DNA from 3 places in the Streptomyces sp. NPDC005925 genome. Region 3 is predicted to be linked to each of the others. Evidence: riboswitches for the same ligand, from Rfam matches in the RefSeq annotation. Region 3 holds a riboswitch; each other region holds the start of a gene.

Region 1 (7,627 bases), on a different contig from region 3:
ATCGTCGAGCTCGAACCGCTCTTCGCCTGCAACCTGAAATGCGAGGGCTGCGGCAAGATCCAGCACCCCGCCGGGGTGCTCAGGCAGCGCATGCCGGTCGCCCAGGCCGTCGGGGCGGTGCTGGAGTCCGGGGCGCCCATGGTGTCCATCGCCGGCGGCGAACCCCTGATGCACCCTCAGATCGGTGAGATCGTGCGCCAGTTGGTGGCGAAGAGGAAGTACGTCTTCCTGTGCACCAACGCCATGCTGCTGCGCAAGAAGCTGGACGAGTTCACGCCTTCCGCCTACTTCGCCTTCGCCGTGCACATCGACGGGCTGCGCGAGCGGCACGACGAGTCGGTCGCGAAGGAGGGCGTGTTCGACGAGGCCGTGGCGGCCATCCAGGAGGCCAAGCGGCGCGGCTTCCGCGTCACCACGAACTCCACCTTCTTCAACACCGACACCCCGCAGACCATCATCGAGGTGCTGAACTACCTCAACGACGACCTCAAGGTCGACGAGATGATGATCTCGCCCGCCTACGCCTACGAGAAGGCACCCGACCAGGAGCACTTCCTCGGCGTGGAGCAGACCCGCGATCTGTTCCGGAAGGCCTTCGCGGGCGGCAACCGGCGCCGCTGGCGCCTCAACCACTCCCCGCTGTTCCTCGACTTCCTCGAGGGCAAGGTCGACTTCCCGTGCACGGCCTGGGCCATCCCGAACTACAGCCTCTTCGGCTGGCAGCGCCCCTGCTACCTGATGAGCGACGGCTACGTGCCGACGTACCGGGAGCTGATCGAGGAGACCGACTGGGACAAGTACGGCCGCGGCAAGGACCCGCGCTGCGCCAACTGCATGGCGCACTGCGGCTACGAGCCGACCGCCGTCCTCGCCACCATGGGCTCCCTGAAGGAGTCCCTGCGCGCCCTGCGCGAAACCGTCGCACCGAGCGGGGGGAGCTGAAGAGCGAGCGGAGCGGGAAGCCGGAACAGCGGCACCAACCGGAACGGACGAGGAAACGGAACGGACGGGAAGGCCGGACGCACGGTCCGAGCCGAAGCGCCGGACGAGTCGGACGGGCCAAGGACGAGAGCGCCGGACGAGCCGGAGTGCCGGACGAGCCAAGGACGAGTCGAACCGCCGGGCGAGCTGACCAGGGAGCAACCGGAATGACCACCGCGGAATCCGCCTCGTCACCGCCGCCGCAGGCCGGCGCCTTCGACCTCGGCGCGCTGCTGGCCGAACGCGGAGCCGAGCGCTACGAGCTGCACACCCGGCACCTCAACCACCAGCTCCCGCGCGTGCTGCGCACCCTCGGCTTCGACAAGGTCTATGAGCGTGCCGAGGGTGCGTATTTCTGGGACGCCGACGGCAACGACTACCTGGACATGCTCGCCGGGTTCGGCGTGATGGGCCTGGGCCGCCACCACCCCGTGGTCCGCAAGGCCCTGCACGACGTCCTCGACCTGGACCTCGCCGACCTCACCCGCTTCGACTGCCAGCCGCTGCCCGGCCTGCTCGCCGAACGGCTCCTCGCGCACACCCCGCACCTGGACCGGGTGTTCTTCGGCAACAGCGGCACGGAAGCCGTCGAGAGCGCGCTGAAGTTCGCCCGCTACGCCACCGGCAGGCCGCGCGTCCTGTACTGCGAGCACGCCTTCCACGGCCTGACCACCGGCTCCCTCTCCGTGAACGGCGAGGCCGGGTTCCGCGACGGGTTCGCCCCGCTGCTGCCCGACACGGCCGTCCCCCTCGGCGATCTCGACGCACTCGCGCGCGAGCTGCGCAGGGGGGATGTGGCCGCGCTGATCGTCGAACCGATCCAGGGCAAGGGCGTGCACGCCGCGCCGCCCGGCTATCTGCGCGCCGCGCAGGACCTCCTGCACCGGCACAAGGCGCTGCTCATCGCCGACGAGGTGCAGACCGGCCTCGGCCGCACCGGCGACTTCTACGCCCACCAGCACGAGGAAGGAGTCGAACCGGACCTGGTGTGCGTGGCGAAGGCCCTGTCCGGTGGCTACGTCCCGGTCGGCGCCACCCTCGGCAGGGACTGGATCTTCAAGAAGGTCTACTCCTCCATGGACCGCGTGCTCGTCCACTCGGCGAGCTTCGGCGCCAACGCGCAGGCCATGGCGGCGGGCCTGGCCGTATTGTCCGTGATGGAGAACGAACAGACCGTGGCCGGCGTCCGGGCCACCGGCGAGTTGCTGAGGTCCCGGCTGGCCGCGCTGGTCGACACCTACGAGCTGCTCGCCGACGTCCGCGGCCGGGGGCTGATGATCGGCATCGAGTTCGGCAGGCCGCGGTCACTGAAGCTGCGTGGCCGGTGGGCCATGGTGCAGGCCGCCCGCACGGGACTGTTCGCGCAGATGGTGGTCGTGCCCCTGCTCCGGCGCCACCGCATCCTCACCCAGGTCTCCGGCGACCACATGGAGGTCATCAAGCTGATTCCGCCGCTGATCATCGGCGAGCGGGAGGTGGACCGCTTCGTCGACGCCTTCACCGCCGTGATGGACGACGCGCACAGCGGCAGCGGGCTGATCTGGGACTTCGGCCGGACCCTGGTGAAGCAGGCGATGACCAACCGCTGAGGCACCACTTTGCCTCTCAGGCAAAAAATTTGCCTGAGAGGCAATCCCTGGGCTGAATAGACGCATGAACTCGTCCGAGCCCGTTTCAGAGCCCGAGCGCGCGTACCCACCCCCGCCCGACCGAGAGTCCGCCCCCACGCCCGAGTACGGCCCCGCGCCCGAATCTCGCCCTGAGGCGAACCCGCCCGCTGATCCGCCCGCCGATCTGTCCGCCGATCTGTCCGCCGGGCCGCCCGAGGTGGGCACGCTCGTCGCGCCCCAGCTCCGCGCCCTGCGTCGTCGCGCGGGCCTCACCCTGGAGGCCGCGGCCCGCGCCGCCGCCCTGTCGCCCGCCCACCTGTCCCGGCTGGAGACCGGCCGTCGCCAGCCGTCGCTGCCGATGCTGCTGGCTCTCGCCCGCGTCTACGGGACGACCGTCTCCGAACTGCTCGGTGAGCAGACCGCCGACCGGGACGCCGTCGTGCGGGCCGCCGACATGGAACCGACGGCCGCGGGCGGCTGGACGTACTGGCAGGCCGGGTCGCCCGGCCGTGGCATGCAGGCCCTGCGCGTCCGTGTCCCGTACGGCGCGCAGGGCGACGTGGTGCGCGTCCACCCCGGTGAGGAGTGGCTGTACGTGCTCAAGGGCAGGCTGCGGCTCCGTCTCGGCGACACCCTGCACCGGCTCGAGCCGGGCGACAGCGCGCACTTCGACTCGCTGACCCCGCACCGCATCGCCGCGGGCGGCCCGGACGAGGTCGAGCTCCTCTTCGTCCACACCCTGCTGCAGAGCCCCACGGCCTCGCTGTGCCTGGGCCCGTTCACCGGAGGCACGTCATGAGCGACATCGAGGACAAGTTCCCGCGCGCCCTGTGGGTCCGGCTGATCATCTACATCGCCGTGGGGCACGTCTTCGCGGCCTTCGTGTGGCTGCTGTTCGAGGTCGGCGCGCAGTAGGGCGCGGAGCGCGGCGCCGGCCTCGGGGCGTACGTCAGTCCAGCAGGCGTTCGCGCAGCCGCTCGCGGATCTCGGGGGTGACGCCGAGCCCGTTCTCGAGGTAGGCCGGGACGCCGCCCCAGGTGTCCTGGATCGTGTCGAAGGCCGCCGCGAGGTACTCGGCGCGCGCGTCGAACAGGGGGTCGAGCAGCTCCATGACCTCGGGGGAGTAGGCCGAGGCGGACGTGGCGCTGCGGCGCACCTTGTAGCGGCGGTGCTTGGCGTTCGACTTCAGGTAGTCCTCGGCTATCGCGTCCCGCTCGACGCCCAGGGCGAGCAGGGTCACGGCTATGGACAGGCCCGCGCGGTCCTTTCCGGCCGCGCAGTGCATCAGCGCGGGGAGGCTGTCCTCGGCGAGCGAGTGCAGCACCCGCGAGTGCTCCGCGGTGCGCTCCGTGATGACCGTCCGGTACGAGTCGATCATCCGGGCGGCGCCCCTGCCGTCCGAGAGGACCGCGCGCAGCTGCTCGAGGTCGCCGTCCCGCACCATCTTCCAGAACTCGGCGCCGTCGGCCGGGTCGCTCAGCGGCAGGTTCACATTGCGGACGCCCGGCAGCGCGACGTCCGGGCCCTCCAGCTTCTGGTCGGCCGCGTTGCGGAAGTCGAAGATCGTGTGCAGGCCGAGGGAGGCGAGGAAGGCGGCGTCGTCCTCTGTCGCGTGCGCGAGGTGACCGCTGCGGAACAGCACGCCGTACCGCACCCGGCGGCCGTCCACGGTCGGCAATCCGCCGACGTCACGGAAGTTGCGCACTCCGGCCAGCTCGGGCTCGGTCGACGGGACCTGCTGCGTCACGTGGACTCCTCACACTCGGCCCCGCCGGCGCGGCTCACCGACGGGCACACGCCGACGATACGACACGCCTGCCGGACAATATGAGAGGGACGTAGTGACTCAACTTGCGCTGTAACAAATGAAATCGGACATAGTTTTTGATCGGTAGCCTATCCACCTCTATGAGTCATTGGTCCGAATTGGTCGTTTGTGCGTAACGTGCCCCGATAGTAAGGGGGATGGGGTGTGGGGCGTGAGCAGCGTCATAATCGTGACGATCCGCTGTCGCCATGTTCACGTAATTCAACCGCGTTACCTGGGGATTGAAGAAGCGCGAAAGATCCTGTTCCACGCTCGGTGACGGGCATAACCCTGATCGCCCGCACAAAAGCGCGTTCGCGGACAAACCCAGGCTTGTTTCTCAGCCATCCGGTCGCTTACGTTCGCCACCGATCCGGACGGACGCCTAATCCTGCCGCCGTCCGGAAGCCCGCACACACTTCGACCCGTGTACGGCAGGAGCGGGGGACCCACAGGTACAACCGCCTGTTCCGGTCTCCGGACACAGGCTCGGGGTGAAGCCGCGCACACCGCGGCCGGGCATCTCCAGTCCGAACCCGACAGCTCACCTCGTAGGCGCCGGAGAGGAATTCGCCATGCCCGCGAAGGGTAAGCACCGCCGTACGAAGTCACCGCGTTTCACCCGGTCCATCGCCGTCGCCGGAACCGGCGGCGCCGCACTTGCCATTCCGCTTCTCGGGGCCACCGGCGCTCACGCCGCCCCCGCGCAGCAGGTTTCCGAAAAGGCCGTCCAGTCCCTTCCGGAGGCGCAGCACAAGCCCGCCGGCAAGGACACCGCGAAGAACTCCGCCCCGCGCGTCTACACGGTGAAGGGCGGCGACTTCCTGTCGAAGATCGCCGACGAGCAGAACGTCAGCGGCGGCTGGAAGAAGCTGTACCGGGACAACCGCGCCACCATCGGCGACGACCCGTCGCTGATCCACCCCGGCCTCAAGCTCGCCATCGGCAAGAAGGCCGCGACGAGCACGGCCGAGCCGTCGGCGAAGTCCTCGTCGGCCTTGAAGTCGTCGAAGTCGTCGAAGTCCGCGAAGACCGCCGCGCCCTCGTCGGGCCGGAGCACGACGCCCGCCGCGCAGCCCTCCGGCTCCGGCTTCGTGCTGCCCGTGTCCGGCGCCGGCGTCGGCACCGCCTACAAGGTCCCCGGCGGCATGTGGTCCAGCGGCTACCACACCGGCGTCGACTTCGTCGTCCCGACCGGCACCGCCCTGAAGTCCGTCGGCGCGGGCACCGTCGTCTCCGCGGGCTGGGGCGGCGCGTACGGCAATCAGGTCGTCATCAAGCTCGGCGACGGCCACTACGCCCAGTACGCCCACCTGTCCTCGCTGTCCGTCTCGGCCGGCCAGACCGTGACCGCAGGCCAGCAGGTCGGTCTCTCCGGCACGACCGGCAACTCCACCGGACCGCACCTGCACTTCGAGATCCGCACCACGCCGGACTACGGCTCGGACGTGGACCCGATGGCGTACCTGCGCTCGCACGGCGCCTCCGGCGCCTGACACCACTTGGCGCACCGGCCCGTACGGCACCCGGCGCGACCACTCGCCTGACACGCAGCCGAAGGCCGGACTCCCGATCCCCGGGGTCCGGCCTTCGGCGTACCCGGGCGGCCGCGCCCGCGGCGCGGCTCCTCGCCCATTCCCGCGCTCGTTCCCGGGTCGACGAACACTCGAGGTGGCTCATCTCACCGCCCGTCACCCCTTTCCTACGCTCGCGTAAGCCTCATGCGAAGGTGAATCATGGGCCGACGTGGCAGACGATTCGAAGAATGACAGCAGATCAGTGATCGGGTCGTACGTGGCGGTGGGGGACAGCTTCACCGAGGGCGTGGGCGACCCGGGCCCCGACGGGTCGTTCGTCGGCTGGGCGGACAGGTTCGCGGTACTGCTCGCGGACCGGCGGCCCGAGGGCGACTTCCGGTACACCAACCTCGCCGTGCGCGGCAAACTGCTCGACCAGATCGTTGCGGACCAGCTTCCCCGAACGGCGCGACTCGCCCCGGACCTCGTCTCGTTCTGTGCCGGCGGCAACGACATCCTGCGGCCCGGCACCGACCCCGACGAGGTGGCCGAGAGGTTCGAGAGGGCCGTCGCCGCTCTGACGGCCGCAGCGGGCACCGTGATGGTGACGACCGGCTTCGACACCCGGACCATGCCCGTGCTGAAGCACCTGCGCGGGAAGATCGCCACCTACAACGGCCATGTGCGTGCCGTCGCCGACCGGTACGGCTGTCCCGTGCTCGACCTGTGGTCCCTCAAGACCCTCCAGGACCGCAGGGCGTGGGACGCCGACCGGCTGCACCTCTCCCCGGAGGGGCACACGCGCGTGGCGCTCCGCGCGGGTCAGGTCCTCGGCCTGGAGGTCCCCGCCGACCCCGACCAGCCCTGGCCGCCGCTGCCGTCGCGCGGCACGTTCGAGGTGCGGCGCGACGACGTGCAGTGGGCGCGCGAGTACCTGGTGCCGTGGATCGGGCGCCGGCTGCGCGGCGAGTCCTCGGGGGACCATGTGACCGCCAAGGGCGCGCTGTCGCCGGACGACATCAGGATGCGCATCGCCGCCGTCGCCTGAGGCGCCAGGAGCGGAAGCAGCGGCGGGGAGGCTGGGCGGCGGGGAGCAGTGCCCCGCCGCCACCAACTCCGCGCGGGTGAGGCCCCGTTCGCGGGCCAGGGCCGCGTCGGCCGGCTCCCGGGCCCGGGCCGGTGACAGCGCGCCCGGGTAGGACGTCAGCTGCACGGCGAGCCCGTCGAGGAGCGCGGTCAGACGCAGCGCCGCGTCGGCGGGCCCGGCGCGGCGGAACTCACCCGCCGTCACACCCTCCGCGACGACCCCGGCGATCGCCGCCTTCCCCTGCCGGTCGAGGCCGCCCGGTCAGACCCTGCGGCACGGGCTCGCGCAGCGCCGCCGCCCACCCCTCGATCCACAGCCGCCACCCGTCGGCGCGTACCACCGCACCGCGTCCCGCAGCCGGCGCAGCGCCGTCGTACGGCGCCCGAGCAATCCGCGCAGCCGGGCGAGGTCGTCCTGGGCGGCATGTGCGAAGGCGGCGGCGACCAGCTTGTCCCTGGAGGAGGAGTGGTACAGCACGAGCGCGTTGCTCACCCCTGGTGCGGCAGCCACATCGGCGATCCGGACGGCGACCACGCCCCGCGCCTCGATCGGCTCGACGGTGGCCCGCGCCATCTCGGCGCGCCGCTCGGCGGCACCCGATCGCACCCTCACCACGGTGTCACCC
Region 2 (7,627 bases), on a different contig from region 3:
TCGAACTCGGGCACCCTGCCGGGGTCGGCCGCGTCCCGCCGCCACTGCGCGTACCGGACGGCCTCGGCCAGGGCGCGTACCGCCCGCTCGGCGGCGGGGTAGGCGGGGATGAGGGCAGCGGGGGCGCCCGCGGCGGGGGCGGCGGGTCCGCCGGTGGCGGGCGCGGCCGGACCGGACGTGGCGGGTGAGGCCGGACCGAACGTGGCAGGCGCGGGCGGGCCGGACATGGCAGGTGGGGGGACGGGGCCGGACGTGGCAGGTGGCCGGGCCGCCGTGGAGGGGCGTGGCCCGGCGGGGTGCTCGGCCGTCGCCGGGCGGCCGGCCTTCGCCGGATGGCCGCCCGGGGGTGGGTGGGCGGCCGGGGGTGCATGATCGCCCGGGGGTGGTGGCTGGGTGCCGCGTGGGGTGCCGGTGGCGGCCCGGGGTGCTGTGCCGGCCGCGGCCGACAGGGCGTTCGCGAGCCCGCCCAGCTCCACGTGCACGACGAGCACCGGCTTGGACGGGACCGTCTCCGCGGCCGAGCGCAGGGCCTCGGCCAGCGCCGCGTCTCCCGCGCGGTCCTCGCCGACCGTGGGGATCGCGGTCACGACGACCGCGTCGGACGTGTCGTCGGCGAGCGCCCGGGACAGCGCCGCGCGGAAGTCCTCCGGGGTGGCGCCGGTCGTCAGGTCCAGGGGCGGCTGCGGGTGCAGGCCCTCGGCGAGGCAGGCGTCGTAGGTGAGGAGGCCGAGCGATTCGGAGTTGCCGAGGACGGCCACGCGCGGGCCGGTCGGCAGGGGCTGGCGGGCGAGCAGCAGGCCCGCGTCGACGAGCTCGGTGATCGTGTCGACGCGGATCACGCCGGCCTGGCGCAGCAGCGCCGACACCGTGGCGTGCGGCAGCCGGGTGGCGCGTACGGCGTGGCCGGGCGGGGCCGCGCCGCCGTGCCGGGCGCCCTGGACGACGACGAGCGGCTTCGCCGCGGCCGTGCGCCGGGCGAGACGGGTGAACTTGCGGGGGTTGCCGATCGACTCCAGGTACATGAGGACGACGTCGGTGTCGGGGTCGTCGTACCAGTACTGCAGGACGTCGTTGCCCGAGACGTCGGCGCGGTTGCCGGAGGAGACGAACGTCGACACGCCCGTGACACCGGTGACGCCGCCGCCGCGCCGGTGCAGCCGGGACAGCAGGGCGATGCCGATGGCGCCGGACTGGGCGAACAGGCCGATCCGGCCGGGCCTCGGCATCTCGGGGGCGAGGGAGGCGTTGAGCCGGACCCGCTCGGAGGTGTTGATGATCCCGAAGGCGTTCGGCCCGATGATCCGCATGCCGTACGCGCGCGCGTGCCGCACCAGTTCGCGCTGGCGCTCCCGGCCCTCGGGGCCGCTCTCGGCGTACCCGGCGGTGATCACGACGAGTCCTCGCACGCCGTGCTCGCCGCACTCCGTGACGACCTGGGGCACCTGCTCGGAGGGTACGGCGACGACGGCGAGGTCGACCGGTTCCCCGATGTCCCCCACCGAGCGGTGGGCGGGCACGCCGTCGATGTCCTTCTGCCCTTCTGGCAGCGCCCGGTTCACGGCGTACAGGCGGCCGGTGAAGTCGCCGTCCCGGATGTTGCCCAGGACGCTGCGGCCCACCCCGCCGGGGGTGCGGCCGACGCCGATGACGGCGACCGAGCCGGGCGTCAGCAGCCGTTGCACGGACCTCGCCTCGGCGCGGTGCTCGCGCGCGTACTGCACGGCGAGGGAGCGGTCGGTGGGCTCGAGGTCGAATTCCAGGCGGACGACGCCGTCCTCGAAGCTGCGCTTCTGGGTGTAGCCCGCGTCGGTGAACACCTTGATCATTTTGTTGTTGGCGGGCAGCACCTCGGCGGCGAAGCGGCGGATTCCGCGCTCGCGGGCGACGGCCGCGATGTGTTCCAGCAGGGCGGAGGCGACGCCGCGGCCCTGGTGGGCGTCCTGCACGAGGAAAGCGACCTCGGCCTCGTCGGACGCGGAGGGGTCGGGCGCCACGCGTCCTGCGGCGGGGGCGGGCGACGGGCGGGAGGACGCGGGCGTGCCGTCGGCGCCGATCCGGTCGTAGCGCACGGTGGCGATGAACTCGCCGCCCACCGTGGCCGCGAGCCCCACCCGGTCCACGAAGTCGTGGTGCGTGAAGCGGTGGACGTCCTTCGCCGACAGGCGCGGGTAGGGCGCGAAGAAGCGGTAGTACTTCGACTCGTCGGAAACCTGCTCGTAGAAGCTGACCAGGCGCTCGGCGTCGTGCGCGGTGATGGGGCGGACACGCGCGGTGCCCCCGTCGCGCAGCACCACGTCGGCCTCCCAGTGCGCGGGATAGTCGTGCCGGTCCGACGGGGTCTGCATGGGGCCCAGCGTACGGCTCGCGTATGACAACGGCGCGAGGCAGTCTGTGGAGGACGGCCGCCGTGCGGGCTGCATACATGGCGCCGCCCTGGGCACGCTTCACCGTGCGGAAATCCGGCTGGACACCCCTGGTTCATCTGAAGGGCAGCATCACATGGCTGAGCGCCGCGTCAACGTCGGCTGGGCCGAGGGTCTCCACGCCCGCCCCGCCTCCGTCTTCGTCCGGGCCGCCACGGCCTCGGGCGTCCCGGTGACGATCGCCAAGGCCGGGGGCGACCCCGTCAACGCGAGGTCCATGCTGGCCGTGCTGAGTCTTGGCGCCCAGGGCGGTGACGAGGTCGTCCTCACCTGTGACGCCGAGGGCGCCGACGTCGCCCTGGACCGGCTGGCGAAGCTGGTCGCCGAGGGTCTCGAGGAGCTTCCCGAGACCGTCTGACCATCGAACGGCATCGCGCGGAGCCGTGCCCCCTTCCCGCGGGCGCGGCTCCGGCGTCAGCCGTTCGCGGCGCACCGCCCCGGAGCGGGCGCTCGTGGGCCCCCGGGCGCTCGTGGAGCCTGTGGCGTCTCAGACGTGCACGCCGTGCGAGCGGAGGTAGGCGACGGGGTCGATGTCGGAGCCGTACTCCTGGCCGGTGCGCGCCTCGAAGTGCAGGTGGGGGCCGGTGACGTTGCCGGTCGCGCCGGACAGGCCGATCGGCGTTCCCGGAGTGACCTGCCGGCCGACGGAGACTTCGACGGAGGACAGGTGGCCGTACTGGGTGTACGTGCCGTCGTTCATACGGATCACGACCTGGTTGCCGTACGCGCCGCCCCAGCCGGCCTCGACGACGGTGCCCGGGCCCACGGCCTGGACGGGTGTGCCGCCGGCGGCGTGGAAGTCGATGCCGGTGTGGCTGCCGGAGGACCAGACGGCGCCTCCGCTCCGGTAACCGGTGGAGACGTACGAACCCGCGACCGGGGCGACGTAGGTGTTCAGGCGCTTGCGCTCGGCCGCGCGGGCGGCCCGCTCCTTGGCCGCGCGGGCCCGTTCGGCGGCCTCCTCGGCTGCCTTCGCCGCCTTCTCGCGGGCGGCCTCGACGGCTTTGCGCTCCGCCTCGGCCAGGTCGGCGGCCCGCTGCTGGGCGGCGACCTGGGCCTCGATCTCGTCGGCGACCGAATCGCCGATAGTGACGACCGGGGTGAGACCGGTCTGCTCGGCGGCGGGCTCGGCGGCGAGCGCCGGGGCCGCGAGGGTGCCGACGACGCCGGTGGCGGCGAGGGCCGCCACGCCCGCCGCGCGGGCGGTGGAGCGATGCATTCGGCTGGGACGACGGTGCTTCCCGGTGGCGCGCGTGAACGCCATGTACAGGCTTGTCCTTTCCTTCCCTCTCGCCTACCGGGTTAGCTGACGGGTTCGGAGCAGGAAGGTCTCCTACGGACCCCCTCGCGGCACGCGCGGGCGTCCGATTCACCCCAGGGACTGATGGTGGGTCCCCGGCTCCCCCGGCTCGCGCCGTAGGGGGACTCGGCGATGACTGTCCGGTGCCGCGGGTGCGGCGCACTGCCTGACGGACAGACCGGACGACGCTAAACGGGACATCTTTCGATCCCCAAACCGAAGGCGGCTTTTGTAGCGCATGCCACAGGCCAGACAGGCAGCCTCTCCCGCAATCCCCGCCAATTCCGGCATACGGGGGCCCTGGTGGCCGGTCAGCCACCAGGGCCCCCGGTTCGTGCGAGGTCCGGCGTCCTGTCGGTTCAGCTCGCTATTCGGCGGGGACCACCGTGACCTCGCCGATGCCGAGGGCCTCGACGGGCTCCTTGATCCGGGCCGCGTCGCCCACGAGGATCGTCACCAGCCGGTCCCCGGGGAAGGCGCTGACGACCGCCGCCGTGGCCTCCACGGTGCCGGTCGCGGCGAGCTGCCGGTACATCGTGGCCTGGAAGTCGTCGGGCAGGTGCTGCTCGACCTGGTCGGCCAGGGTGCTCGCCACGGCCGCCGCCGTCTCGTACTTGAGCGGCGCCACGCCCACCAGGTTCTGCACCGCCACGTCACGCTCGGCGTCGGTGAGGCCCTCCGCGGCGAGCGTGCGCAGCACCGTCCACAGGTCCTGAAGGGCCGGGCCGGTGCTCTCGGTGTCCACGGAGCCGCTGATGGCGAGCATCGCGGCACCCGAGCCGTCCGGGGCGGACCTCAGGACCTGCGCGAACGACCGCACACCGTAGGTGTAGCCCTTCTCCTCGCGCAGGACGCGGTCCAGGCGGGAGGTGAGGGTGCCGCCCAGGCAGTACGTGCCGAGGACCTGCGCGGGCCACACGCGCGCGTGCCGGTCCGGTCCGACGCGGCCGATGAGCAGCTGCGTCTGGACGGCGCCGGGCCGGTCCACGACGACGACGCGGCCGGTGTCGTCGGCGGTCACCGGCGGCACGGGACGGGCGGCGGCCGGGGAGCCGGTCCACGCGCCGAGCGTGTCGCCGAGCAGGGCGTCCAGGTCGGTGCCGGTGAGGTCGCCGACGATCACGGCCGTGGCGGTGGCCGGCCGCACATGCCGCTCGTAGAAGGCGCGCACGGCCCCGGCGTCGACGGCGGCGACCGTCTCCTCGGTGCCCTGGCGCGGGCGCGACACGCGCGAGTCGGCCGGGAACAGCTCTCTGGAGAGCTCCTTGGCCGCCCGCCGCGCGGGGTTGGCCAGCTCGTGCGGGATCTCGTCCAGGCGGTTGCGGACGAGCCGCTCGACCTCGCTGTCGGCGAACGCGGGCGCCCGGAGGGCGTCGGCGAGCAGCCCGAGTCCCTTGGCGAGGCGGGAGGCGGGCACCTCCAGGCTGAGGCGCACACCGGGGTGGTCGGCGTGCGCGTCGAGGGTGGCGCCGCAGCGCTCCAGCTCGGCGGCGAAGTCCTCGGCGGAGTGCTTGTCGGTGCCCTCGGAGAAGGCCCGCGCCATGATCGTCGCGACGCCGTCCAGTCCGGCGGGCTCCGCCTCCAGGGGCGCGTCCAGGAGCACCTCTACGGCGACGACCTGCTGGCCGGGGCGGTGGCAGCGAAGCAGGGTGAGGCCGTTGCCGAGCGTGCCGCGCTCGGGTGCGGGGAACGCCCAGGGCCTGGGCTCGCCGCCCTGCGGACGGGGGTGGAAGTCCATGGGGGCCAGGTCGGTCACTTGGCCGCCTCCTCGTTCTCGTCGGTGGCGTCACTCGCGTCGGTCGTCGCGTCGGCGCCCGCTTCGGTCCCGGGCCCGGTCGGCTCGTACACGAGCACCGCTCGGTTGTCGGGTCGCAGGCGGGCCTTGGCGACCTCCTGGACCTCCTCGGCGGTCACCTCGAGCACGCGCTGCACGGCGGTGAGGGCGAGCTGCGGGTCGCCGAACAGGACGGCGTACCGGCACAGTTCGTCGGCGCGGCCCGCGACCGTGCCCAGGCGGTCCAGCCACTCGCGCTCCAACTGGGCCTGGGCGCGCTCCATCTCCTCGGCCGTGGGGCCCTCCTCCGCGAACCGGGCGAGCTCCTCGTCGATCGCCGTCTCGATGACCGGCACCTCGACGTCGCCCGACGTCTTGACGTCCAGCCAGCCCAGGGAGGGCGCCCCGGCGAGCCGCAGCAGACCGAAGCCGGCCGCGACGGCCGTACGGTCCCGGCGCACCAGCCGGTTGTACAGGCGGGAGGACTCGCCGCCGCCGAGGACGGTCAGTGCCAGGTCGGCCGCGTCGCACGCGCGCGTGCCGTCCTGCGGCAGACGGTAGGCCGCCATCAGGGCACGCGCGGGAACCTCCTCCTCCACGACCTCGCGCAGCTGCTCGCCGATGACGTCCGGCAGCGTGCCGTCGCGCGGGGCGGGCTTGCCGTCGTGCCCGGGGATGGAGCCGAAGTACTTCTCGATCCAGGCGAGCGTCTGTCCGGGGTCGATGTCGCCGACCACGGAGAGCACGGCGTTGTTGGGCGCGTAGTACGTACGGAAGAACGCGCGTGCGTCCTCCAGTGTCGCCGCGTCCAGGTCGGCCATGGAGCCGATCGGGGTGTGGTGGTAGGGGTGGCCCTCCGGGTAGGCGAGGGCGGTCAGCTTCTCGAACGCCGTGCCGTAGGGGACGTTGTCGTAGCGCTGGCGGCGCTCGTTCTTGACGACGTCCCGCTGGTTCTCCATCGACTCGTCGTCCAGGGCGGCGAGCAGGGAGCCCATGCGGTCGGCCTCCAGCCAGAGAGCGAGCTCCAGCTGGTGGGCGGGCATCGTCTCGAAGTAGTTGGTCCGCTCGAAGCTGGTGGTGCCGTTGAGCGAGCCGCCCGCGCCCTGCACCAGTTCGAAGTGACCGTTGCCCGTGACCTGGGCGGAGCCCTGGAACATCAGGTGCTCGAAAAGGTGAGCCAGGCCGGTGCGGCCCTTGACCTCGTGGCGCGAGCCGACGTCGTACCAGAGGCACACCGCGGCGACCGGGGTCAGGTGGTCCTCGGAGAGCACCACGCGCAGGCCGTTGGCCAGGCGGTGCTCGGTCGCTGTCAGGCCGCCGGAGCCTGCCTGGGCTGTGGCCGTGTGACCCATGGGCATGTACGTCCCTTCGATCGCGGAAACTACAGGGAAACCGCCGGATGCTGCCGGTCCCGCCACTGTATGCAAGCGTGCGCGGGCTTCGCGAAGTTCCCGCGGCGCTGTACGCCCACAGCGAGACAGCCGGCGGCCCCCGGCGGGAATGCCGTCCGCCCGCAGGGGGAAGGGGCTCGCGCCGTGCGAGGGCGTAACCTGCGGGCAGCGCCGGGCCGGGCACCACCCTCTCGGGTCCCGGTCGGTCGCTGTCAGTGCCCCGGTCCACAATGGTCCGCGTCAGATCCGTTCGTTCACTGCTTCAGCAAGGAGCCGGCAGCGATGGCCCGCCGTAGTACGAAGACCCCGCCGCCCGACGACTCGTACGAGGAGAAGATCCTCGACATCGACGTCGTCGACGAGATGCAGGGCTCCTTCCTCGAGTACGCGTACTCGGTCATCTACTCCCGTGCTCTGCCTGACGCCCGCGACGGCCTCAAGCCGGTGCACCGTCGCATCGTCTACCAGATGAACGAGATGGGGCTGCGCCCCGAGCGGGGCTACGTGAAGTGCGCCCGCGTCGTCGGCGAGGTCATGGGCAAGCTGCACCCGCACGGCGACGCGTCGATCTACGACGCGCTGGTGCGCATGGCGCAGCCGTTCTCCATGCGGGTGCCGCTGGTCGACGGCCACGGCAACTTCGGCTCGCTGGGCAACGACGACCCGCCGGCCGCCATGCGGTACACCGAGTGCCGGATGGCCGAGGCCGCCAGCCTGATGACGGAGTCCATCGACGAGG
Region 3 (7,627 bases):
TGTACTCCGCGGGCGCCGACCTGCCCATGCCGATCGGCTCCGGGTGCGCGTACGTCGTCTACGACCCGAGCGACGGCCGGTGCGCCGTCGCCGCCGCCGGTCACCCCGCCCCGGTGATCGTCGCACCCGACGGCGCGGTCACGCTGGTCCAGTTGCCGCAGGGGCCCCCGCTGGGCGCGGGCGGGCCGCCGTTCGAGTCGGTCGAGCTGACCGTGGAGGAGGGCAGCACGCTGGTGCTCTACACCGCCGGGCTGCTGGCCCGCGGGAACGCCTGGTCGGTGGACGCCGACCGGGACCGGCTGCGCCACGCCCTCGAGGAGTCCGACGCCCCGCTCCCCCTGCGCTGTCAGGACCTGATGAACGCGCTGGTGCCGGCCAGGCCGCACGACGACGTGGCGCTGCTGATGGCCCGTACCCGGCGGCTCGGCGACGGTCAGGTCGCGGCCTGGGAGCTGCCCTCGGACCCCGCGGTGGTGGCCGACGCCCGCCACCGGGCCGCCGGACAGCTCGCGCGCTGGCACCTGGACGAGCTCGTCTTCACGACGGAACTGGTCGTGAGCGAGCTGGTGACCAACGCGATCCGGTATTCCGAGGGCCCCATCCGGTTGCGCCTGATCAGGGAACGGACGCTGGTCTGCGAGGTGTTCGACCATGGCGCCACCGCACCCCACATGCGCCACCCGCGCACCACCGACGAGGGCGGGCGCGGGCTGCTGCTGGTCTCGCAGGTCACCCAGCGCTGGGGCACCCGGTTCGTGCCCGACGGGAAGATCATCTGGGCGGAGCAGCCGCTGACGGACCCGCTGTCCTGACGCCGCGTCGAACGGCGTGGCGCACTGCCCGGAGGGAACCGGATGGGCAGGAACACGGCGGGCGGCGGGCAGGCCCTGTGCCAGCGGTTTCGGGCGGCGGGGCCCGCGCCTAGACTGTTCCCCCACGTTGTGCCGGGTTGACCAGCTGGAACGCGGCGGTTGTGCCGATCGCCAAGTTGAGGAGCGACGCCTTGTTCTACTACTTGCTCAAGTACGTGCTGCTGGGCCCGCTGCTGCGCCTGGTGTTCCGGCCGCGCATCGAGGGCCTGGAACACGTGCCGTCGTCGGGGCCGGCCATCGTCGCGGGCAACCACCTCTCCTTCGCGGACCACTTCGTGATGCCGGCGATACTCAAGCGGCGCATCACGTTCCTGGCGAAGGCCGAGTACTTCACCGGCCCCGGGCTCAAGGGCAGGCTGACGGCGGCGTTCTTCCACAGCGCGGGCCAGATCCCGGTGGACCGGTCGGGCAAGGACGCGGGTCAGGCCGCGATCCGTGAGGGTCTCGGCGTGCTGGGCAAGGACGAGCTGCTGGGCATCTACCCGGAGGGCACGCGCTCGCACGACGGCCGGCTCTACAAGGGCAAGGTCGGTGTCGCCGTGATGGCGCTGAAGGCCAAGGTGCCGGTGATTCCGTGCGCGATGATCGGCACGTTCGAGGCGCAGCCGCCCGGCAAGGTGGTGCCCCGTGTCCATCCGGTCGTCATCCGCTTCGGCAAGCCGCTGGACTTCTCCCGCTACGAGGGCATGGAGGACGAGAAGGCCATCCTGCGCGCCGTCACCGACGAGATCATGTACGCGATCCTGACGCTGTCCGAGCAGGAGTACGTCGACCGGTACGCGGCCGTGGTGAAGGCGGAGGAGACCGCTGCGCAGAAGGCGGCGCAGGCCGGGAAGGGCCGCCGTTTCCCGCGCGTGCCGCTGAGGTGACCGAAGCCGGAGCGGTCGGCGGCGAGGGGAAGCAAGGAGAGCAGGGGCGGCGGGAATGTTTCTCCCGCCGCCCCTTGTGTCACTTTCGTGCCGCTGCCGTCGGTTACGGCGTGGGCGTGGCGTGCGGGTCGCACGTCACGTCGGCGGCGTCCAGCTTGCCGGTGAGCAGGTAGCCGTCCACCCGCTCGTTGATGCAGGGGTTGGTCAGGCTGGTGACGCCGTGGGAGCCCGCGTTCTTCTCCGTGATGAGGCGGGAGCCCGCGAAGCGCTGGTGCAGTTCGACGGCACCCTCGTACGGGGTGGCGGCGTCGCGCTCCGACTGGACGATCAGGACCGGCGGAAGCCCCTTTCCGGTCTTCACGTTCAGCGGGGTCTGCTGCCTGACCGGCCAGGTGGCGCACGGCAGGTTCATCCAGGCGTTGGCCCACGTCATGAACGGGTGGTCCTGGTGGAGCCGCGTGTTGTCGCGGTTCCAGGTCTGCCAGCTGGTGGGCCACTTGGCGTCGGTGCACTCGACGGCCGTGTAGACGGCGTTGCCGTTCTCCGCGGAGGCGTTGCCCGCGGTGTCGGACATGTCGGGTGCGGCGGCGTCGACGAGCGCCTGGGTGTCTCCGGCGACGTACTTGCTGAAGATCTCGGCGACCGGCGCCCAGGAGGAGTCGTAGTACGGCGCGCTCTGGAAGAAGGAGATGAGCTCGGCCGGGCCGATGACCCCGCCGAGGGGGCTCTTCTTCGCGGCGGCGCGCAGTTCCAGCCACTTCTCCTGGACCTCGGCACGGGTGGCGCCGAGGTGGTAGGTGGCGTCGTTGGCGGCGACCCAGTCCTGCCAGTCCTTCCAGCGTCCCTCGAACGCGACGTCCTGGTCCAGGTTGGCCTGGTACCAGATCTTCTCGCGGGAGGGGTTGACGACGCTGTCCACGACCATGCGGCGCACGTGACCCGGGAAGAGCGTGCCGTACACGGCGCCCAGGTAGGTGCCGTAGGAGACGCCCAGGTAGTTGAGCTTCTGCTCGCCGAGCGCGGCGCGGACGACGTCGAGGTCGCGCGCGGTGTTCGGCGTGGTCATGTGCGGCAGCATCTCGCCGCTGCGCTCGTAGCAGCCCTCGGCGTACTCGCGGGCCAGCTTGCGCTGGGCGAGCTTGTCCGCCTCGGTGTCGGGCACCGGGTCGGCCTTGGGAGCCTTGACGAACTCCTGCGGGTCGACGCAGGAGATGGGCGCCGAGTGACCGACGCCGCGCGGGTCGAATCCGACGAAGTCGTACGCCTTCGCCGTCTTCGCCCACACCGCGCTCTTGGTGGTGACCCGGCGCGGGAAGCGCAGGCCGGAGCCGCCGGGGCCGCCCGGGTTGTAGATGAGGGCGCCCTGGCGCTCGGCCTTCGTGCCCGTGCTGCCGATGCGGTCGACGGCGAGCTTGATCTGCTTGCCGTTCGGCCTGGCGTAGTCGAGCGGGACGGTGACCCAGCCGCACTGGATGGGCTTCTCGAGCCCCCAGTCGGCGGGGCAGTCCTGCCAGTCGATGCCGGTGTGCGCCGCGCGCGCCGCCGCGAGGGCGGCGCCCCGGGCCTCACGGTCCTGGCCGAAACCGGCCGGGCTCGCGCTGGCCGTGGGTGCCGTGACGGCCCCGGCCAGCAGTGTGGCGGTGACGAGCGCACCCGCCGAACCCAAGACGGTCACCCGCCGGTTCAGTTTTCTCTTCCTCAAGTGGGTCTCCCGTACATTCTTGCGATTGGGTACGGGGATCCTCGCGGCTGTGCGATCTCCGGGAACAGGGGTCAAGGGACTTCTTTGCCAATCCGATAAACGGAACGAAAGGTCCGTTCGTCGGAAAGCCACCCGAGGCAGCGGGTGTTCCGCAGGCCGGACCCGCCGCGTCCGAGGCCGAGGCCAACGTTCCGGTGCCGAAGCTCCCCAGCACTCACAGGCAGTCCGTGCCCGTCAGAGCCCACGTCGACCTTCCGGTGCCGAAGGTGCCCGGTCCCATGCCCTCGGCCGAAGTCGCTGCCGAGATGACGTCCAAGTCCTCCGGCCCCGCGGGAGGGAAAGCGCCGCTGCACCGCTGCCAGAATCCTGGGCCGCGCCCCGGCAGTGCCTGGGGCCCGCCGCCCGACGACAACCGGCACGGATGGGCGGGAGGCCGGACCGGGGGTGGCCGCCGACTGCCCCGAAGGTCCTTTGTCCGGCCGATCCTCCCGCGATCCTCTCAGCGGTGAGGGGATCTCACACGGCCAGGAGGCGACGGGCAAAGGCAGCCGCGGTCGCGACGACGCGGGCTCGCACACGGGGTGACGTTCGCTCACCGGTGGCGGGCCTTCGTTGTTCTTCGCCCCGACGCGCCCATGCTGCGGAATGATCACCCTGTGACACGTCGAGTACTGGGCAGGGGACCGGCCGCGATCGAGCCTCCCGGGGAGGTGACAGGGGCGCGTCTGCTGCCCGCGGAGAGACTTTCCGGGCCGGACAGGGCAGTGGAGGCTGCGGAGGGCGAGCGGCTGCCGCAGGAGGGCCCGCGGCGGCCCGGCCGGCGACCCTTGGGCCCGGGGGGAACTCTTCGGGTCGCCGCGGATTCGTGATGCGCGTGGCCAGCGAGCTGCTCGGCTCGTTGGCCACTGCCGCCGGTGCCGTTGCGCCAGCGCTCGCCGGCGCAGGGGCGGACGACGCCGGCACCAAGGGTCCGGCCAACCTCGGGTTCGCGCCGGACCCGGCGACGCCGACGACGCCGAGCCATGGCGGCAGGTGCGGCTTGGCCCGGTGCGGAGGGTAGGCCCCCGGCGCTGCCCCCGCCGCGGTTGCCGGTGGTGCCCCGGCCCCGCGCCGCGGGTGCTGGACGGCGGGCGACGCACCGCCCGGGTCACCCTTCCGCCGCAGTCCGGCGGTTGCCGCGCCCCCGGGTGACGGGACTCCGGCGGGTCGGACCGCACGTAGGGCCGGGGGTGAAACGGGCCGAACGGCGTACCCCCTGTCGGCGTAGACGCGCGTCCTTTTCCGGGCCCGGCGCAGTTGCGCGCCGGCGTGGGGCGTGCGGGCGCCGAGCGGTGCTCCGCCGCTGGTCCGGGGCTCGTCGAGGTAATGGACGAAGGACTCCGAGACCCCTCTGTCCACCCGAATGGGCGAAGGGTGATCAACGCCACAAAGCCCTGCGCATGGGGATATTCATACTGCCGACGGTCAAGATCCTTCACTGACGACAAGCCCCCGCCACCGCGGCGGGGCGGTCCGGGCGGACGCCGAATCCTGCCGCCGCCCGGATGCCCGGTCGACAGAAGAGGATGGATCGGCAGGAGTGGAGGACCCGAGCACGACGGGCCGCCGGACCGGCACGACAGCCGTTCCGAGCAGCCCTTGGGGTGAAGCCGCAGCAGCGGCCGGGCTACTTCGCCAGCCCGAATCCGACAGGTCATCCTTCACAGGCGGCTGACGAAGGGTTGCGCATGACCGCGCTCAATCGTGTCCCGTCTCTCCTGGTCCGGGCCGGTACGGCCTCGGCCCTCACCCTCTCCGTCGTGATCGGTTCCCTCGTGATCCCGGGCGCCGGCTCCGAGGCGGTCGCCGCCTCCTCGGCCCACAAGGCGCTCCGGATCGCCGCTTCCAAGAAGGGCGCCCCCTACCGCTGGGGCGCCACGGGCCCGCACAGGTTCGACTGCTCGGGGCTCACGCTGTACGCGTACCGGAAGGCCGGCAAGAAACTTCCGCGTACGGCGGCCCAGCAGTACAACCGGACCCGGCACATCTCCGCGAGCAGTCGCAAGGCCGGTGACCTGGTGTTCTTCCACTCCGGCCGCTACATCTACCACGTCGGCATCTACGCCGGCGGGAACAGGATCTGGCACGCCCCGAAATCCGGGGCGGTGGTGCGGCTGGAAAGGATCTGGAGCCGCGGAGCCTGGTACGGGCGCGTGCGCTGACCACACGCGGGCGGCGGCACCGACGTGCCGTCGCCCCCGCACCGGGGCTGTCCTACGGCTCCTGCTGTCCCGCCGCCGCCACCGCTCCGGCCGGCGGGGCCGTGCCGTGCCACGGCAGCTCGATGGAGACCGTCTTGCCGCCCTCGCGCGTGGGTCTGACGCGCAGCCTGCCGCCGCACTCCGCCGCCAGCCACCGGATGATCCTCATACCGCGCCCGTTGTCCTGCTGGACGGCCGCGGGCAGCCGCTTCGGGAACCGCGGGTGGCTGTCGGTCACTCCGACGCGCAGGCGTTCGTCGCGGTGCAGGGCGACGTCCACCGTGAAGGTGGGTGACGTGCCCAAAGTGTGCTGGACCGCGTTGGTGGCGAGCTCGGACACGATGAGCCGGATCGTCTCGGACTCGTCCGTGCCCGCCGGCAGTCCCCATTCCGCCAGTGTGTCCACCACGAAGGAACGGGACGCGGACACCGAGGCGGGATCGCTTGCCAAAGTGACGGATGCTTCCAGATGGTCTGCCATGGCGCTCTCGTCCCTTTCCCAGGGGACCTTGGTCCGGCATGAAGCGGACGGTTGGAGTACGGTCCCGGACTGGTGCTTCCTCGCCACACTGCCATCATCACCACGGCAAGGGCGGCGATCCATCAACATCTGCATATATCTGTCGCTCGATGCGGTGAACTCTGCGACGCGAGAACGTATTTGGGCGACTCGTAAGGAGTAAGGAGAAGCCCATGAAGCACGGGCCCGCGGTGCGCCGCCGCAAACTGGGCGCCGAACTGCGTGCGCTGCGCACCTCGGTGGGCCTCACGAGTGGGGAAGCGGCCGGGCTGGTGGGATGGCACCAGTCGAAGGTGAGCCGGATCGAGACCGGCACGAGCGGCGTGAAACCGGCCGACGTGAGACTGCTTCTGGACGCCTACGGCGTGGCGGACGACCAGCTCCGGGAGTTATTGCTCGTCCTCGCGGGCGCGCACGACGGCAACGGACGCAACCACTGGTGGCATGCCTATCGCGGTGAACTGCCGCCCACCTACCGGGACTTCATCAGTCTGGAGTCCCAGGCGAGCGCGATGCGCACCCTGGAGACCTCGGTGGTGCCGGGACTGCTGCAGACCCCGGAGTACGCCAGAGCGGTGACCTGCGCCGCGGTCGAAGGCCTGTCCGAGGAACGGCTGGACGCGCTGGTGGAGGTGCGGCTGGCCCGGCAGGACGTGCTGCGCGCGAAACCCCCGCTGACGTTGAGCGCGGTACTGGACGAGGCCGTACTGCGCCGGGAAGTGGGCGGGCCCGGGGTGATGTCGCGGCAGTTGGAGAGGCTGACGGAGGCGGCGATTATGCCGCACGTACGACTGCAAGTACTGCCGTTTGCCGCCGGAGCCCACATCGGGGTCACGGGATCTTTCGTTATTTTCTCATTTTCGCGCACATCTGATCTGGATGTCGTCGTTCTCGACCACTTGACGAGTAGCCTCCATCTCGAACGGAAAGAAGACTTAGAGGCCTACGCAGAGGCCTTCGACTCCCTGCTGGCTCACGCTCTCTCACCCGAGGAATCATTGGAATTCATCGCCGGTATGACCGGTGACACGTAAGGAGGCACCATGACCGCACTGCCTCGGAACGTCCCTTCCAGCAACGACCTGCACGACGTGCACTGGCTGCGCAGCAGCTACAGCACCGGAGCGAACAACTGCGTCGAGGCGGCCCGTCCACGCTCCGGTCCCTGGACCGGGCTGCTGGCCGTCCGCGACTCCAAGGAACCGGCCGGACCCGCGCTGCTCTTCTCCCCGGAGAGCTGGGCGGCGTTCACGGTCGCGTTCCGGTGAGCCGCCGGGCACCCCGGCGCGACTGACCGGTCACCCCGGACGACACACGGCCGTGCGACGCCGACTCATGGCCGCGTCTCGCCGATGACCCGCACCGCGTGTTCCAGCTGCTCCCCGGAGAGATCCGCGCGGGCGGTCAGCCTGAGCCGTGAGACA

Evidence for each region. A riboswitch is a leader RNA that binds a small molecule or an ion and turns the genes downstream of it on or off. The one in region 3 is predicted to bind cyclic di-AMP.
Region 1: linked by a shared signal. The riboswitch ahead of ABZ354_RS18455 (LysM peptidoglycan-binding domain-containing M23 family metallopeptidase) and the one ahead of ABZ354_RS16970 (C40 family peptidase) in region 3 are both predicted to bind cyclic di-AMP.
Region 2: linked by a shared signal. The riboswitch ahead of ABZ354_RS23305 (M23 family metallopeptidase) and the one ahead of ABZ354_RS16970 (C40 family peptidase) in region 3 are both predicted to bind cyclic di-AMP.

What each region holds. Positions count from the first base shown of each region.
Region 1 is NZ_JBEXVL010000014.1:88,743-96,369, forward strand. Features, by position in the region: gene hpnH (adenosyl-hopene transferase HpnH) at 1-942, shown strand, start outside; gene ABZ354_RS18435 (aspartate aminotransferase family protein) at 1,149-2,570, shown strand; gene ABZ354_RS18440 (XRE family transcriptional regulator) at 2,635-3,390, shown strand; gene ABZ354_RS18445 (DUF6126 family protein) at 3,387-3,506, shown strand; gene ABZ354_RS18450 (tyrosine-protein phosphatase) at 3,541-4,338, opposite strand; cyclic di-AMP (ydaO/yuaA leader) riboswitch at 4,805-4,969, shown strand; gene ABZ354_RS18455 (LysM peptidoglycan-binding domain-containing M23 family metallopeptidase) at 4,974-5,894, shown strand; gene ABZ354_RS18460 (SGNH/GDSL hydrolase family protein) at 6,178-6,963, shown strand; partial or broken gene ABZ354_RS18465 (TetR family transcriptional regulator C-terminal domain-containing protein) at 7,027-7,575, opposite strand; gene ABZ354_RS18470 (Glu/Leu/Phe/Val dehydrogenase dimerization domain-containing protein) at 7,627-7,627, opposite strand, start outside.
Region 2 is NZ_JBEXVL010000025.1:52,311-59,937, reverse strand. Features, by position in the region: gene ABZ354_RS23315 (GNAT family N-acetyltransferase) at 1-2,345, opposite strand, end outside; gene ABZ354_RS23310 (HPr family phosphocarrier protein) at 2,500-2,781, shown strand; gene ABZ354_RS23305 (M23 family metallopeptidase) at 2,911-3,687, opposite strand; cyclic di-AMP (ydaO/yuaA leader) riboswitch at 3,700-3,865, opposite strand; gene ABZ354_RS23300 (pitrilysin family protein) at 4,091-5,479, opposite strand; gene ABZ354_RS23295 (pitrilysin family protein) at 5,476-6,855, opposite strand; gene ABZ354_RS23290 (DNA topoisomerase IV subunit A) at 7,171-7,627, shown strand, end outside.
Region 3 is NZ_JBEXVL010000012.1:110,463-118,089, reverse strand. Features, by position in the region: gene ABZ354_RS16985 (SpoIIE family protein phosphatase) at 1-812, shown strand, start outside; gene ABZ354_RS16980 (lysophospholipid acyltransferase family protein) at 1,004-1,741, shown strand; gene ABZ354_RS16975 (alpha/beta hydrolase) at 1,845-3,443, opposite strand; cyclic di-AMP (ydaO/yuaA leader) riboswitch at 4,955-5,167, shown strand; gene ABZ354_RS16970 (C40 family peptidase) at 5,171-5,644, shown strand; gene ABZ354_RS16965 (ATP-binding protein) at 5,697-6,164, opposite strand; gene ABZ354_RS16960 (helix-turn-helix transcriptional regulator) at 6,377-7,237, shown strand; gene ABZ354_RS16955 (DUF397 domain-containing protein) at 7,247-7,471, shown strand; gene ABZ354_RS16950 (8-amino-7-oxononanoate synthase) at 7,537-7,627, opposite strand, start outside.